One region of the Bradyrhizobium sp. 27S5 genome, then DNA from elsewhere that is predicted to be linked to it. Evidence: predicted binding sites of a transcription regulator. Region 1 holds the regulator's gene; the other holds the start of a gene.
What was found. The regulator LexA, encoded in region 1, represses DNA repair genes until DNA is damaged. The targets are predictions, from matches to a motif close to TGTTCNNNNTGTGTTCNG.
Positions count from the first base shown of each region.

Region 1 (5,751 bases):
GGGCAGTTTAATCCCAATGGGATCGGTACCTAATGAGACTTTCGGCTCGATCGGTTTGACGCAGGCGGCAGCTGTGGCCCGGCGCGGGGTAGGCGAGGTGCAGGACGATCCAGGTATCCGGCCTTGCCGGTCCGTATTCTGCATCCGTTCCGCTAGCGGCGAGGTCACAGCTTCCGGTAGTTTCGCGTCCCGGCAGGGATCGCAAGCGGAATGGCGGAGCAGGGCACGACGCCGGGCGGCAAACGCGGCTACGCGGGGACGTGGCCGCCGCGTGCGGCTGCGCCCGTCGGCGGCTATGTCCCGGCGCGCGCCAGCATCTGGCAGCCTTTCATCGAGACGTTGCAGCAATGGGCGCGCGCGGAGGCGGGCGCCGGCCGGCTTTTGCCATGGGTGCCGGTGGCGTTCGGCACCGGCATCGCCTTCTATTTCGCGGCCGAGCACGAGCCGGTGCTGTCGGTCGCGGCCGGCGTCGCAATTGCGCTCTGCCTGCTGGCGCTGTTGCTGCGGCGGCGCCGCGTGTTTCCCGCCATCGTGATGCTGGCTGCGGTCGCGGCGGGCTTTGCGACAGCGACGTGGAAGACGGCGCGAATTGGCCACACGGTGCTGGCGCGGCCGATGTTCTCGGTGGCGCTGACCGGCTTCGTCGAGACGCGCGACATCCGCGAGAAGACCGATCGCTTCGTGCTGCGCGTGGTCTCGATGGAGAGCCCGCGCGACATGACGAAGCTCGAGCGCGTCAGGCTCTCGGTGAAGAAGGGCACCGCGCCCGATGTCGGCAGCTTCGTCGAATTGAAGGCGCGGCTGATGCCGCCGCTCGGGCCGCAGCGTCCGGGCTCCTATGATTTCGGCCGCGACCTCTATTTCCAGAGCATCGGCGCCTCCGGCTTCGTGATGGGCGCGGTCAAGACCAGGGAACCACCGGCAGCCGGCGGCTTGGCGCTGCGCTATGCCGCCTTCATGCAGGGCCTGCGTGACGCCATCGACGCGCGCATCCGCACCACGCTCGACGGCGATCAGCGCGCGATCGCAACCGCGCTGCTGACCGGCCGGCGCGACGCGATCTCGACGCCGGTCAACGATGCGATGTTCATCTCGGGGCTCGGCCATGTGCTGTCGATCTCCGGCTACCACATGGCCGTGGTCGCGGGCGTGGTGTTCTTCGCGGTGCGCGCGCTGCTCGCGCTGTTTCCTGCGCTGACGGCGGGGCATCCGATCAAGAAATGGGCCGCGGCGGCCGCGCTCGTCGCCGCGGCGTTCTATCTCTTGCTGTCGGGGGCGGAGGTCGCAACGCAGCGATCGTTCTTCATGACGGCCGTGGTGCTGATCGCGGTGATGGTCGACCGCCGCGCGATCACCTTCCGCACGCTGGCGGTGGCGGCGCTGATCGTGCTCGCGATCGCGCCGGAGGCGCTGGTGCATCCGAGCTTCCAGATGTCGTTTGCCGCGACGCTCGGGCTGGTGGCGCTGGTGCAGATCGGGCTGCCGAACCTGTTGGCCTCGCCCGACCATTCGGCGACCGCGCGGGTTGCGTTGTGGGGCGGCCGTGAGCTCACGATGCTGATGCTGGCCTCGCTGGTGGCGGGGCTGGCGACGACACCCTACGCCGCGTTCCATTTCCATCGCGTGACGCCCTACGGGCTGCTCGCCAACCTCGCGGCGATGCCGGTGGTGTCGGCGATCGTTATGCCGGCGGGCCTGCTCGGCCTCCTCGCCATGCCGTTCGGCTTTGATGGCGTGTTCTGGGCGATCATGGGCTTTGGCATCGACTGGATGATTTTGGTGACGCAATGGGTCGCCGCGCTGCCTGGCGCGGTCGGGCGGATGGCGGCGTTCGGCATCGGGCCGCTGATCGTCGCAAGCGCGGGCATCATCCTGCTTGGGCTGTTGCGCACGCCGCTGCGCTGGTCCGGCGCGGTGCTGCTGGTGGTGGCCACAGTCTGGGCGCTGAGGGCCCCTCTGCCGGACGTGCTGATTTCTGCCGACGGCCGCAACGTCGCGGTGCGCGGCGGCGACGGGCGGCTGCATCTGATGCATAGCGCGAAGGATGCATTCCTGGTCAAGGAATGGCTGGCGGCGGATGCCGATGCGCGGACCGCCGTCGATGCGTCGCTCGGCGAGGGCGTCTCCTGCGATCCGAGCGGCTGCGTCACCCAGGGCCCGGGCGGCGCCTTCGTCGCGCTGGCGATGCGGCCGGAGGCGCTGGCCGACGATTGCGAGCGGGCGGCGCTGATCGTCACCGCGCGGCCGGCGCCGCAGGGTTGCGCGGCCTCGGTGATCGATGCCGAGCGGCTGCGGAGCCACGGTGCGCTGGTGCTGCGGCGGACCAGCGCCGGCTACGCCATTGACGCGGTGAAGCCCGGCGGCATCGACCGGCCGTGGTCGCCGGCGGTTCCCGGTGACGGTGAGAGCGAGACGGTCCTCCGCACACCCGCCGCCGCGCCGCGGCGCGCAGTCGATGCGACCCCGGCCGAGACCGACCTGCAGGGCGACGACTAGAGTTTTGGTTCTGATTTAATCAGAACCAAAACTCTAGTTTCTTGTTTTCACGCGTTTTCTTCACGCGAACCGGTGTCCACTTCGCTCGAAAACGCTTCAGCCGTTGCCGGGCGAGGGGCCGGTCGGCAGCTCGAACAGGCCGAGATGGTACTCGTCGGAATCGGGGCCGGCGTCGGGCTTCTTGACCAGGGTGAAGACGGCCTCGGGAAACTGCTCCCAGACCTTGAGATCATCGGCCGTCACTGTCAGCCAGCCGAACCGGAACATGTAGCGGCCCGGCTCGGTGACGCGTCCAGCCTTTTGCCATGTGACCTTGTCGACCACTGCGCAGGTTTCCGTGAGTGCACGTCCTCCGTACGCGATGATGCGCCAAGGCGCTCGCCGACGCAAATCTCCTGCTGCGCCCCGGAAGCGGAAATCCGGGGTCGCTCGAAATCGCCTAAGGTCATCCGCCGCCGAATGGCTCATTCCGCGGCGACGATGCGCTCAACCCAAAAACAGCGACGCGAATGCGGAGGGCCGCCGCTCCACAACCTTCGGCTTGTGCTCGACCGGCGGATGCAGTGCCGGCAATTGCAGCACGCTGACGCGCTGTCCCTCGACGAGCTGGGTCACCAGAACGTGGCTGCCGTCGGGGAATTCGACCGCGTCATGATGGCGATCGGGCACGTCGGGCTCGACTTCGTTGAACACGCCGACGCGGAAATTCATCGTCTTGGTCCAGATCCAGCGGCTGTCGTAGCGAACGTTCTCGGCGAAAGCGAGCTCGGTGCCCGGCAGCATGCAGACCGCGACAGTGGGATCGTTCTCCGAAGCAAAGCCGCGGGTCGACGTGCCGCGGAAAGTCGTGGTGATCAGCGTCTCTCCGACAATGGCGGGGCGCGATGCCACGGCGTGCAGACTATAGTCACACATCGGATGGCTCCTCTTTTCGAGGTAGCGACCCGTGCCTCTCCTTGAGGCGCAGGCCTCTACCAGAGTGGACGATAGCAAACGAGTGTCTGCTCGTTTCTGGGCGATTGTACGACTGGCCGTCGAACGCCTCAATCACAAACGCGCTACACTGCGCGAGAGGTATCAGGGCGCATCCTAGGTGGTCCGCACGTCGCACTATCTTCCAAGGAACGATCCGATCTGTTGCTCGTTCCCGGATCGGGATGACTTTTCTTCGAATCGTCATCCCGCTCCATATGTCTGTTCGAGCATGATCTTTTCGGAAAACCGCTCCGCACTTTTCCGGATCATGCTCCGCCGCCGTCAGTATTTGCGATACAGCCCGATCAGCTTGCCCTGGATGCGGACCCGGTTCGGCGGCAGGATGCGCACTTCATAGGCAGTGTTGGCCGGCTCGAGCGCGATCGATGCACCGCGGCGGCGGAAGCGCTTCAGGGTGGCTTCCTCCTCGTCGATCAGCGCCACCACGATGTCGCCGGTGTTGGCGACGTCGTTGCGCTGGATCAGCGCCATGTCGCCGTCGAGGATGCCGGCGTCGACCATGGAATCGCCGCGCACTTCCAGCGCATAGTGCTCGCCGGAGCCGAGCATGTCGGGCGGCACGCTGATGGTGTGGCTGCGGGTCTGCAGCGCCTCGATCGGCGTACCGGCCGCGATCCGGCCCATCACGGGGACGGCGACCGGACGGTTGCCGTCGTCCTCGGCGATCGGCGGCGTGCTGCTGCGCTTGCCGAGGGTGCCTTCGATGACGCTCGGCGTGAAGCCGCGGCGGCCATTGCCGCCGCCGGCCGACAGTTCGGGCAGCTTGATGACCTCGATGGCGCGGGCGCGGTTGGGCAGGCGGCGGATGAAGCCGCGCTCCTCCAGCGCAGTGATCAGGCGGTGGATACCGGACTTCGAGCGCAGGTCGAGCGCATCCTTCATCTCGTCGAAGGAGGGCGGCACGCCGGCCTCCTTCAGACGTTCATTGATGAAACGCAGAAGTTCGAACTGTTTGCGCGTGAGCATCTCGAGCATTCCCCCGGTTGATAGCGTCGTTCGATTCCGAGACTCTTCAGGTGGGGCCTTTCAGACGGGGCCTGATCTCGGGAGCGCAATGCTCCCTGGCGGCTTCCCGATTGTAGACACCAGTACTCGAAACAAATCATGAACGGACACTATATGTTCGATATGTGTTCCGCAACCACTTAATTTCCGGTGAACGCATCAGGCGGCGCGCAATCGGCAGCCCGCGAAAACCTCAGTCGGGCAGTGTGAGGATCTCGCATTCGCTGCCCTTGGCGGCGCCGGGCGCAAACGGCGGACGTACCAGAAGTGCCCGCGCCGCAGCGAGATTCCCGAGCAGCGAACTATCCTGCTGCATCACCGGCGTGGCGATCAGCGCGCCGTCCTGGCGCTCCTCGAGACGCGCGCGCAGATAGTCCTCGCGCTGGTCGTTGGCGGCGAGGTCGCGGCCGAGCAGGGCGGTCGTGCGGACATGATGGATCGTGTTCCGGCCGCTCAAAGCCCGAATCAACGGCACCAGAAACAGGAAGGCGCAGACATAGGACGACACCGGATTGCCGGGCAGGCCGATCACCCGCATGGCCCCGAGCCGGCCGTGCATCATCGGCTTGCCGGGCCGCATCGCGATCCGCCAGAACGCCATCGCGACGCCCTCTGCCTCCAGCGACTGCTTGACCAGATCGTGGTCGCCGACCGAGGCGCCGCCGGTCGTAATCAGGATGTCGGCGCCGGCCTCCCGCGCCCGGCGGATACCGGCCGTGGTCGCGGCCACCGTGTCGGCGGCCACCCCGAGATCGACGGTCTCGGCGCCTTCGGCGCGCGCCAGCGCACGCAGCGCATAGCCGTTGGAATAGACGATCTGGCCGGGGCCGGGCTGGGAGCCCGGCATCACCAGTTCGTCGCCGGTGGCGAGCACCGCGACCTTCGGGCGGCGGCGCACCGCGAGTTCCGGATAATTCATGGCGGCCGCGAGCGAGAGCGCGCGGTCGGACAGGCGGCTGCCGCCGTTGAGCAGCAGGTCGCCCTCACGGAAGTCGACGCCGGCCGGGCGGATGTGCCGTCCCGGGCTCGCTGCCTCGGTGATCGAGATGTGGTCGCCATCGACCCGGGTGTCTTCCTGGATGATGACGGCATCGGCGCCATGGGGGATGACGCCGCCGGTGAAGATCCGCACCGCTTCGCCGGCACTGAGCGTCCGCTCGAACGGCCGGCCGGCGGCGACTTCGCCGATCACCTTGAGCCGGGACTTGAGATCAGCCGCATCGGCGGCGCGCACCGCGTAGCCGTCCATGGCCG
Region 1 covers NZ_CP147714.1:4,703,227-4,708,977, reverse strand. Annotated here, with positions in the region: gene WDM24_RS22040 (ComEC/Rec2 family competence protein) at 211-2,496, shown strand; gene WDM24_RS22035 (hypothetical protein) at 2,593-2,820, opposite strand; gene WDM24_RS22030 (hypothetical protein) at 2,983-3,411, opposite strand; gene lexA (transcriptional repressor LexA) at 3,754-4,458, opposite strand; gene glp (gephyrin-like molybdotransferase Glp) at 4,691-5,751, opposite strand, start outside.

Region 2 (5,751 bases), 1.1 Mb from region 1:
GACCGGCGTGACGCCAAGGAAGCATTCGAGCCGGTCGTCGAAGATGCGCACACGCAGGCGATGGCCGATCAATCTTGAAGGCACGGTGTAGAATACGCGCCGCAGGATGAAGCCGCCTGACGACGTCACCGGGATCACTTTCTCCTCGAAGTCGGTCGTGCGGCCTTTTGGCAGCGGCGCCAAGGCCTCCTTCTCGAGCGCGATCGGCTTGGCGAGGTTGGCGTTGCGCCGGCCGACAATCTCGTCGACAAAAGCCCGGTACGCATCGAGACTGGCGAACTCGCGCGTCCCCCGCAGCAACAGCGCATCTTCCAGTGCCCGCTTGAGATGGCCGTGCGCGCTCTCGATCGAGCCGTTCTCATGTGCGATGCCCGCATTGTTGCGCGTTGGCGCCATGCCATAGTGGCCCATCAGCCCGGCGTAGCGCTGCGTCAGATCCCCCCGTGCGTCGGCGGCCAGATTGCGGAATGCTGCCGACAGGCTGTCGCTGCGATGCTCCCGCGGCACGCCGCCAAGCGCCCACAGCGCGTTCTGCAAGCCCTCCGCCAGGGCGACGAAGCTTTCGCCGCCGAGCACGACATGGACATGCTCGAAGCCGGAGAACGCCAACCGGAAGTGATAGAGCCGGTGATCGAGCGGCTCACCCGCGATGGTAATACCGAGCGCGCTCACGTCGGTGAAGTCGGACAGACCCAGGCGGCCGGGCTCGTGCTGCTGGCGGAAGATCACGTCCTGTTCGGGGCCGTTGAGCGCCCGCCAGGCGTTGATGCGCCGCTCCAGCGTGCGGCGGATGTTCGGGTTCAAGTCATGATGCCGTCGGCGCAGCTCGTCCAGCACGCCGATCACGCGGATGCCGGGCGCAGCCTTCAGGATCGGAACGATCTCGGCGTCCCAATACTGCCCGAGCGGATCGGACCGGCGCCGGCCCCTCGGCGTCTTCTTCTGCGATGGCGGGCGACAATCGCCCTCGATTCGATACGCGCTTGCCTTCGAGAACCCCGCCTTGGCCGCGGCGGCCTCGGGGGACAGTGTCAGTCGGTACGTCATGTACAGCCTCATCTGGTGGTCGGTGATGTGGAGGCCAGGCAAGGCATCGATTCCCTCTTGTCGAGACGAACCAACAGCTTGCACCAGCCGCACCCGGCCGCCAGACGGGTCCAAAAACGCGCGACGCCGATGGGGACGGTCCTCCGGTCGGGCTGCGCCCTCCCTTCGGTCCGTCCCCATCGGCGCAGTCTCACCTTGATTGTCGCTGGAGTCTCACCCTGATCGCCGCCGCGCACTCTTCTGACGGCCGTTCGAGCATCTGGGAAAACTCTGGTCCGCGGTGCCAGCATTGACGTCGCTCCGGGCTCTTGTCGGCTGATTGTCGGAGTCGATAAATCTTAACACGTTAATTGATTTCGGCAATGCGTCCCGCGTGAGGATGCCGCGCGACGATTCCGGTTTTCCGGCCTCAGCGTGTCTTCCGGCACAACGCTGCCCGCTTGAAATATATGCGGACGACGTTGGCTGAACAGGAACCGACATGAGCAGCGCCCAGTTGTCACAGGTTCGGTTGCTGTCCGCCGACGGCACCGGGCGATGTGGGAAGTTCGGCCTCAGCGTGGCCCCCGCGCTGGGGTCGTCTATTTTGTGACGAGACAAGCAGGTCATGGGGCGAGCCTAGTGGAGCAGGCGGCTTTCGTCAGCCAATTGCCTGGTCCCTACCGGTCATCGCATTCGTCATTTCCTGTTGAAGATTGCATCGGCCTTTCGCCAACCAACGATCCCCGGGCGCCGGAGGTTTCACAGCGCCGGGGATCGCTACTCCCGGTGGGCTTGGGGGCTAAGGCCGGGAGCTTGAGAACCGACTCTCCAGGTTTCGGTTCGTTCCTCGGACTGCTGGTCCAGGGCCCAAAAATGAGCAACGCCGCCCGCATTGAAATACGACGGACGGCGTTGGTTCTAGCCCCAGGAGGGTTGGCAAAATCCTGACCTGGATAGCTACGGACGAGGAGGGCGCAAGGTTCACATCTTTGGTCCGTATGACTCCGGTACTCCAAACGCACCCAGCAAAGTGTCGGTGTGAGGTCTAGAATCGAGTGACTAAGTTGTTCTGGCCTCGGCGGGTCCCCCTCGCCGGGGCCCTTTTCGTTCGGATCGTCGAAGCGAGGAATGAGGCAGCGCAGAACAGCCCGCGGCCGTCCGCGTTCCCCGGCTGGATGTCGCTGCTGGATGTCACCGCAACAAGAGCCAGGCCACGCTGACGAACAGGGCCACCAGCGACACCGCCGCAGCGCAGACAAAGGCAACCTCCACGCCATCGATATGGTGGTGGTTCGCCTGCATGGTCGTCCTCCCTGATCTAGAGGGGCATCCGCAAACCCTGGGACATCAGCCACTCCGTCAAGTGAGCGGTGGTCTCGTCATGCCGCGCCTTCCTCAGCAAGGTCTCCTTCTTTTGGTGGATCGGGGGAAGCGTGCTGGCTTCCTCGCGCAGGCGCATGGCCTCGTCGGCAAGACGTTCTTGCAGTGATTGCGAGTGCCTGGAACGACGCCGCTTCTGCATGGCGCTGCACCCTGCTGGTATTGGGCGGGAGCACTAACCGGGCGATCTCATCCCCGGTCGATGCCCACGGGCGGTGCGGTGATGAATCATCAACGGATCGAAAGACGGGATGTTCCTCGCAGCGGGAAATTAGGACACTTGTCAAAATGAGGTAATCCACCAGGGCGGGCTCCGTTGCCACTTTTTCCCGATACAGTGAATTGCGCTCTCCGGACGGAGCGCCCAAGGGGGCGGCCCCGGCGCGTATCCCGCTAGCCCGCGCGCCGGGGCCGTTTCGAGTGATCGAAGGACACCGGACAGCACAACGCCGCCCGCTTGAAAATCTTGCAGGCGGCGCTGGGCTCTAGCCCCGAGAGGGTACGAACAAAATCCCGGTGATGGTCGGTCTTGCCGGAGCAACCAAAGGTTCACACCCGGTCGCCAAATAGAGCGCCGCTTCTCTCGTTGGCACAATCTGCGGATATCAGAGACGTTTGCGGGGCTATCAATTGAAAACAGGAACGAAGCGCGTTCGCCAACTGAGGGCGGTCTTACTCTTTCGGCTCCGGATGCAGCTTGCGCTTCTGGGCTTCGTGCTCTGCAATTAACTGCGCGATGCCGTCGATGGTCTGCCGATCCGTGATCGTTCGGGCGAGCGCAGCGTAATGGACGCTTCTTTCGTCCAACTCGACACACTTCGCACACATGGAGTGCGCTCCCATTCCAATGAAAGGCGGGAGCCCGATAGGTCTCTCAGCCACCGACGCCCAAAATCGTGTCGGTGATGTTCTATAACCAAGTTATCGTGGGTTAGTTTCGGGCTGGGCGATCCTAATCCTGGGGACATTGGCCACTCGGTGAAAGGGGCTCAGCAACGCCTCTCGCGCAACCGGTTGCCCGATGTCCCGTAACTAGGAGTGTCGGCCCATTCTTCCATTTTGGTACTACGGGCTGGCTGGGGCCGTTCGGTCCATCCCGGTCACGGACGGCCCTATCTTTTGTTCTCGCAAGAACGGATTGAGCATCATCAAGATTTATATGCCCAGAACAGTGAATAGGGCCGCTCAGTAGTCCTACTGAGAACATCGGCCAAGCCTTGGTTTCTGTTCGCTTAATCCAAAACGGACCACGCCAAGATTCAAACCGGGCCACCAGGGGATAAAGCAGGCCAGCACCGATTTGCCAGAAAGAACATATTGCGAACATAGAACAAACGTGGTACGAGGTTCCAATCAAAAACGCATTCCGCCCGATCTCATCACCCGTTTGTCCCGCTAGCGAATCCCCGCCATAAGGAGCACATCCCAATGTCTGCTACTGCCCTGCGTATCGTCGAAGGATCCTCCATGGACAAGTCCAAGGCCCTCTCAGCCGCGCTCTCCCAGATCGAGCGCCAGTTCGGCAAGGGTTCGGTGATGAAGCTCGGCAAGAACGACCGCTCGATGGATGTCGAGACGATATCTTCGGGATCGCTCGGGCTCGACATTGCGCTCGGCGTCGGCGGGCTGCCGAAGGGCCGCGTCGTCGAGATCTACGGGCCGGAGTCCTCGGGCAAGACCACGCTGGCGCTGCACACGGTGGCGGAAGGCCAGAAGAAGGGCGGCATCTGCGCCTTCATCGACGCTGAACACGCGCTCGACCCGGTCTATGCGCGCAAGCTCGGCGTCAACATCGACGAGCTGCTGATCTCGCAGCCTGACACCGGCGAGCAGGCGCTGGAAATCTGCGACACGCTGGTGCGCTCCGGTGCGGTCGACGTGCTGGTGGTCGATTCGGTCGCGGCGCTGGTGCCGAAAGCCGAGCTCGAGGGCGAGATGGGCGATGCACTGCCGGGCCTGCAGGCGCGCCTGATGAGCCAGGCGCTGCGCAAGCTCACCGCCTCGATCAACAAGTCCCACACCATGGTGATCTTCATCAACCAGATCCGCATGAAGATCGGCGTGATGTATGGTTCGCCGGAGACCACCACCGGCGGCAACGCGCTGAAGTTCTATGCCTCGGTCCGCCTCGACATCCGCCGCATCGGCGCGATCAAGGAGCGCGACGAAGTGGTCGGCAACACCACCCGCGTCAAGGTGGTGAAGAACAAGCTGGCGCCGCCCTTCAAGCAGGTCGAGTTCGACATCATGTATGGCGAGGGCGTCTCCAAGATGGGCGAGATCCTCGACCTCGGCGTCAAGGCCGGCATCGTCGAGAAGTCGGGCGCCTGGTTCTCCTATGACAGCCAGCGGCTCGGCCAGGGACGCGAGAATTCCAAGGCCTTCCTGAAGGCGAACCCCGACATCACCGCCAAGATCGAGGCCGCAATCCGGCAGAACTCCGGCCTGATCTCCGAGCAGATCCTCGCCGGCACGCCCGAGCGCGACGCCGAGGGCGAGGAGCCGACCGAGGAGTAAGCCGTAAGGCTGCAGGATTTCGCTGCAAGCGGGCGCTGAGGACGTTGAGTTGCCGACGTCTTCGGCGCCCGTTTCGTTTGGTGCCGGCGTCGAGAGAGTTGTGCCGATGAAGCGCCTCATCCTGACCAGTCCGTCCGGCCTTAGCCTCACACGTTCGGGGCTCGCCGAGGTCGCTATTACATCCGGCTTTCGATTTGTCGGCGGACCACTGCCGCCGCTAGGAGAGCTTGAGACTTACTTCGGATTAAGGTCGGACCAGGATCCGGTCGGACATTGGTCGCACTGGAGCACGCGGAGCCAGTGGCCTCAGGATGCCAGGGCGCGCAGGGATCTCGCGCTGATCGAATTCTGCGAACCTTACGAGATTGTCGAGCTTTGGTTCGATCCGGACCCAAATGATCAATTGCAGCTGATTTGGTTGCTCGATCATTTCCGGGCCTACCCGGCGATGGCGGCCAAGTTGAAATTGCGCCTGGTCGCTTTCGCTCTGTCGACGCTGCACGAGACATGGCGCGGATGGAACGAAGTGCCGCTTATCAACATACGGCCTGCCGACCTCGAGACCGCAAGCATCTGCTGGCAGGCCTATCGCGCGGCAACGCCCGAGGCTTGCTTCGATGCGCTATGTCGAGACCTCAGCGGCTTTCCCTTGCTGAGGCCGGCCCTGCTTGACCTGCTCCAGGAGCTTCCGTGGAGCAGATCGGGACTTGGCGCGACCGAACTACGACTGCTCGAACTGATTGCGGCGGGCTTCATGGGTACGAACGGGTTGTTCTACCTTCGCGGGTTCGGTCAACGCGCGGTATTCACCGACATGGAAATCGG
Region 2 covers NZ_CP147714.1:5,799,798-5,805,548, reverse strand. Annotated here, with positions in the region: gene istA (IS21 family transposase) at 1-1,089, opposite strand, end outside; gene WDM24_RS27405 (hypothetical protein) at 2,348-2,551, opposite strand; gene WDM24_RS27400 (hypothetical protein) at 3,082-3,237, opposite strand; gene recA (recombinase RecA) at 3,838-4,926, shown strand; gene WDM24_RS27390 (hypothetical protein) at 5,033-5,751, shown strand, end outside.
Region 2: recA (recombinase RecA) is a predicted target of LexA. The motif match lies at 3,718-3,735, and genes of this name have one in related genera.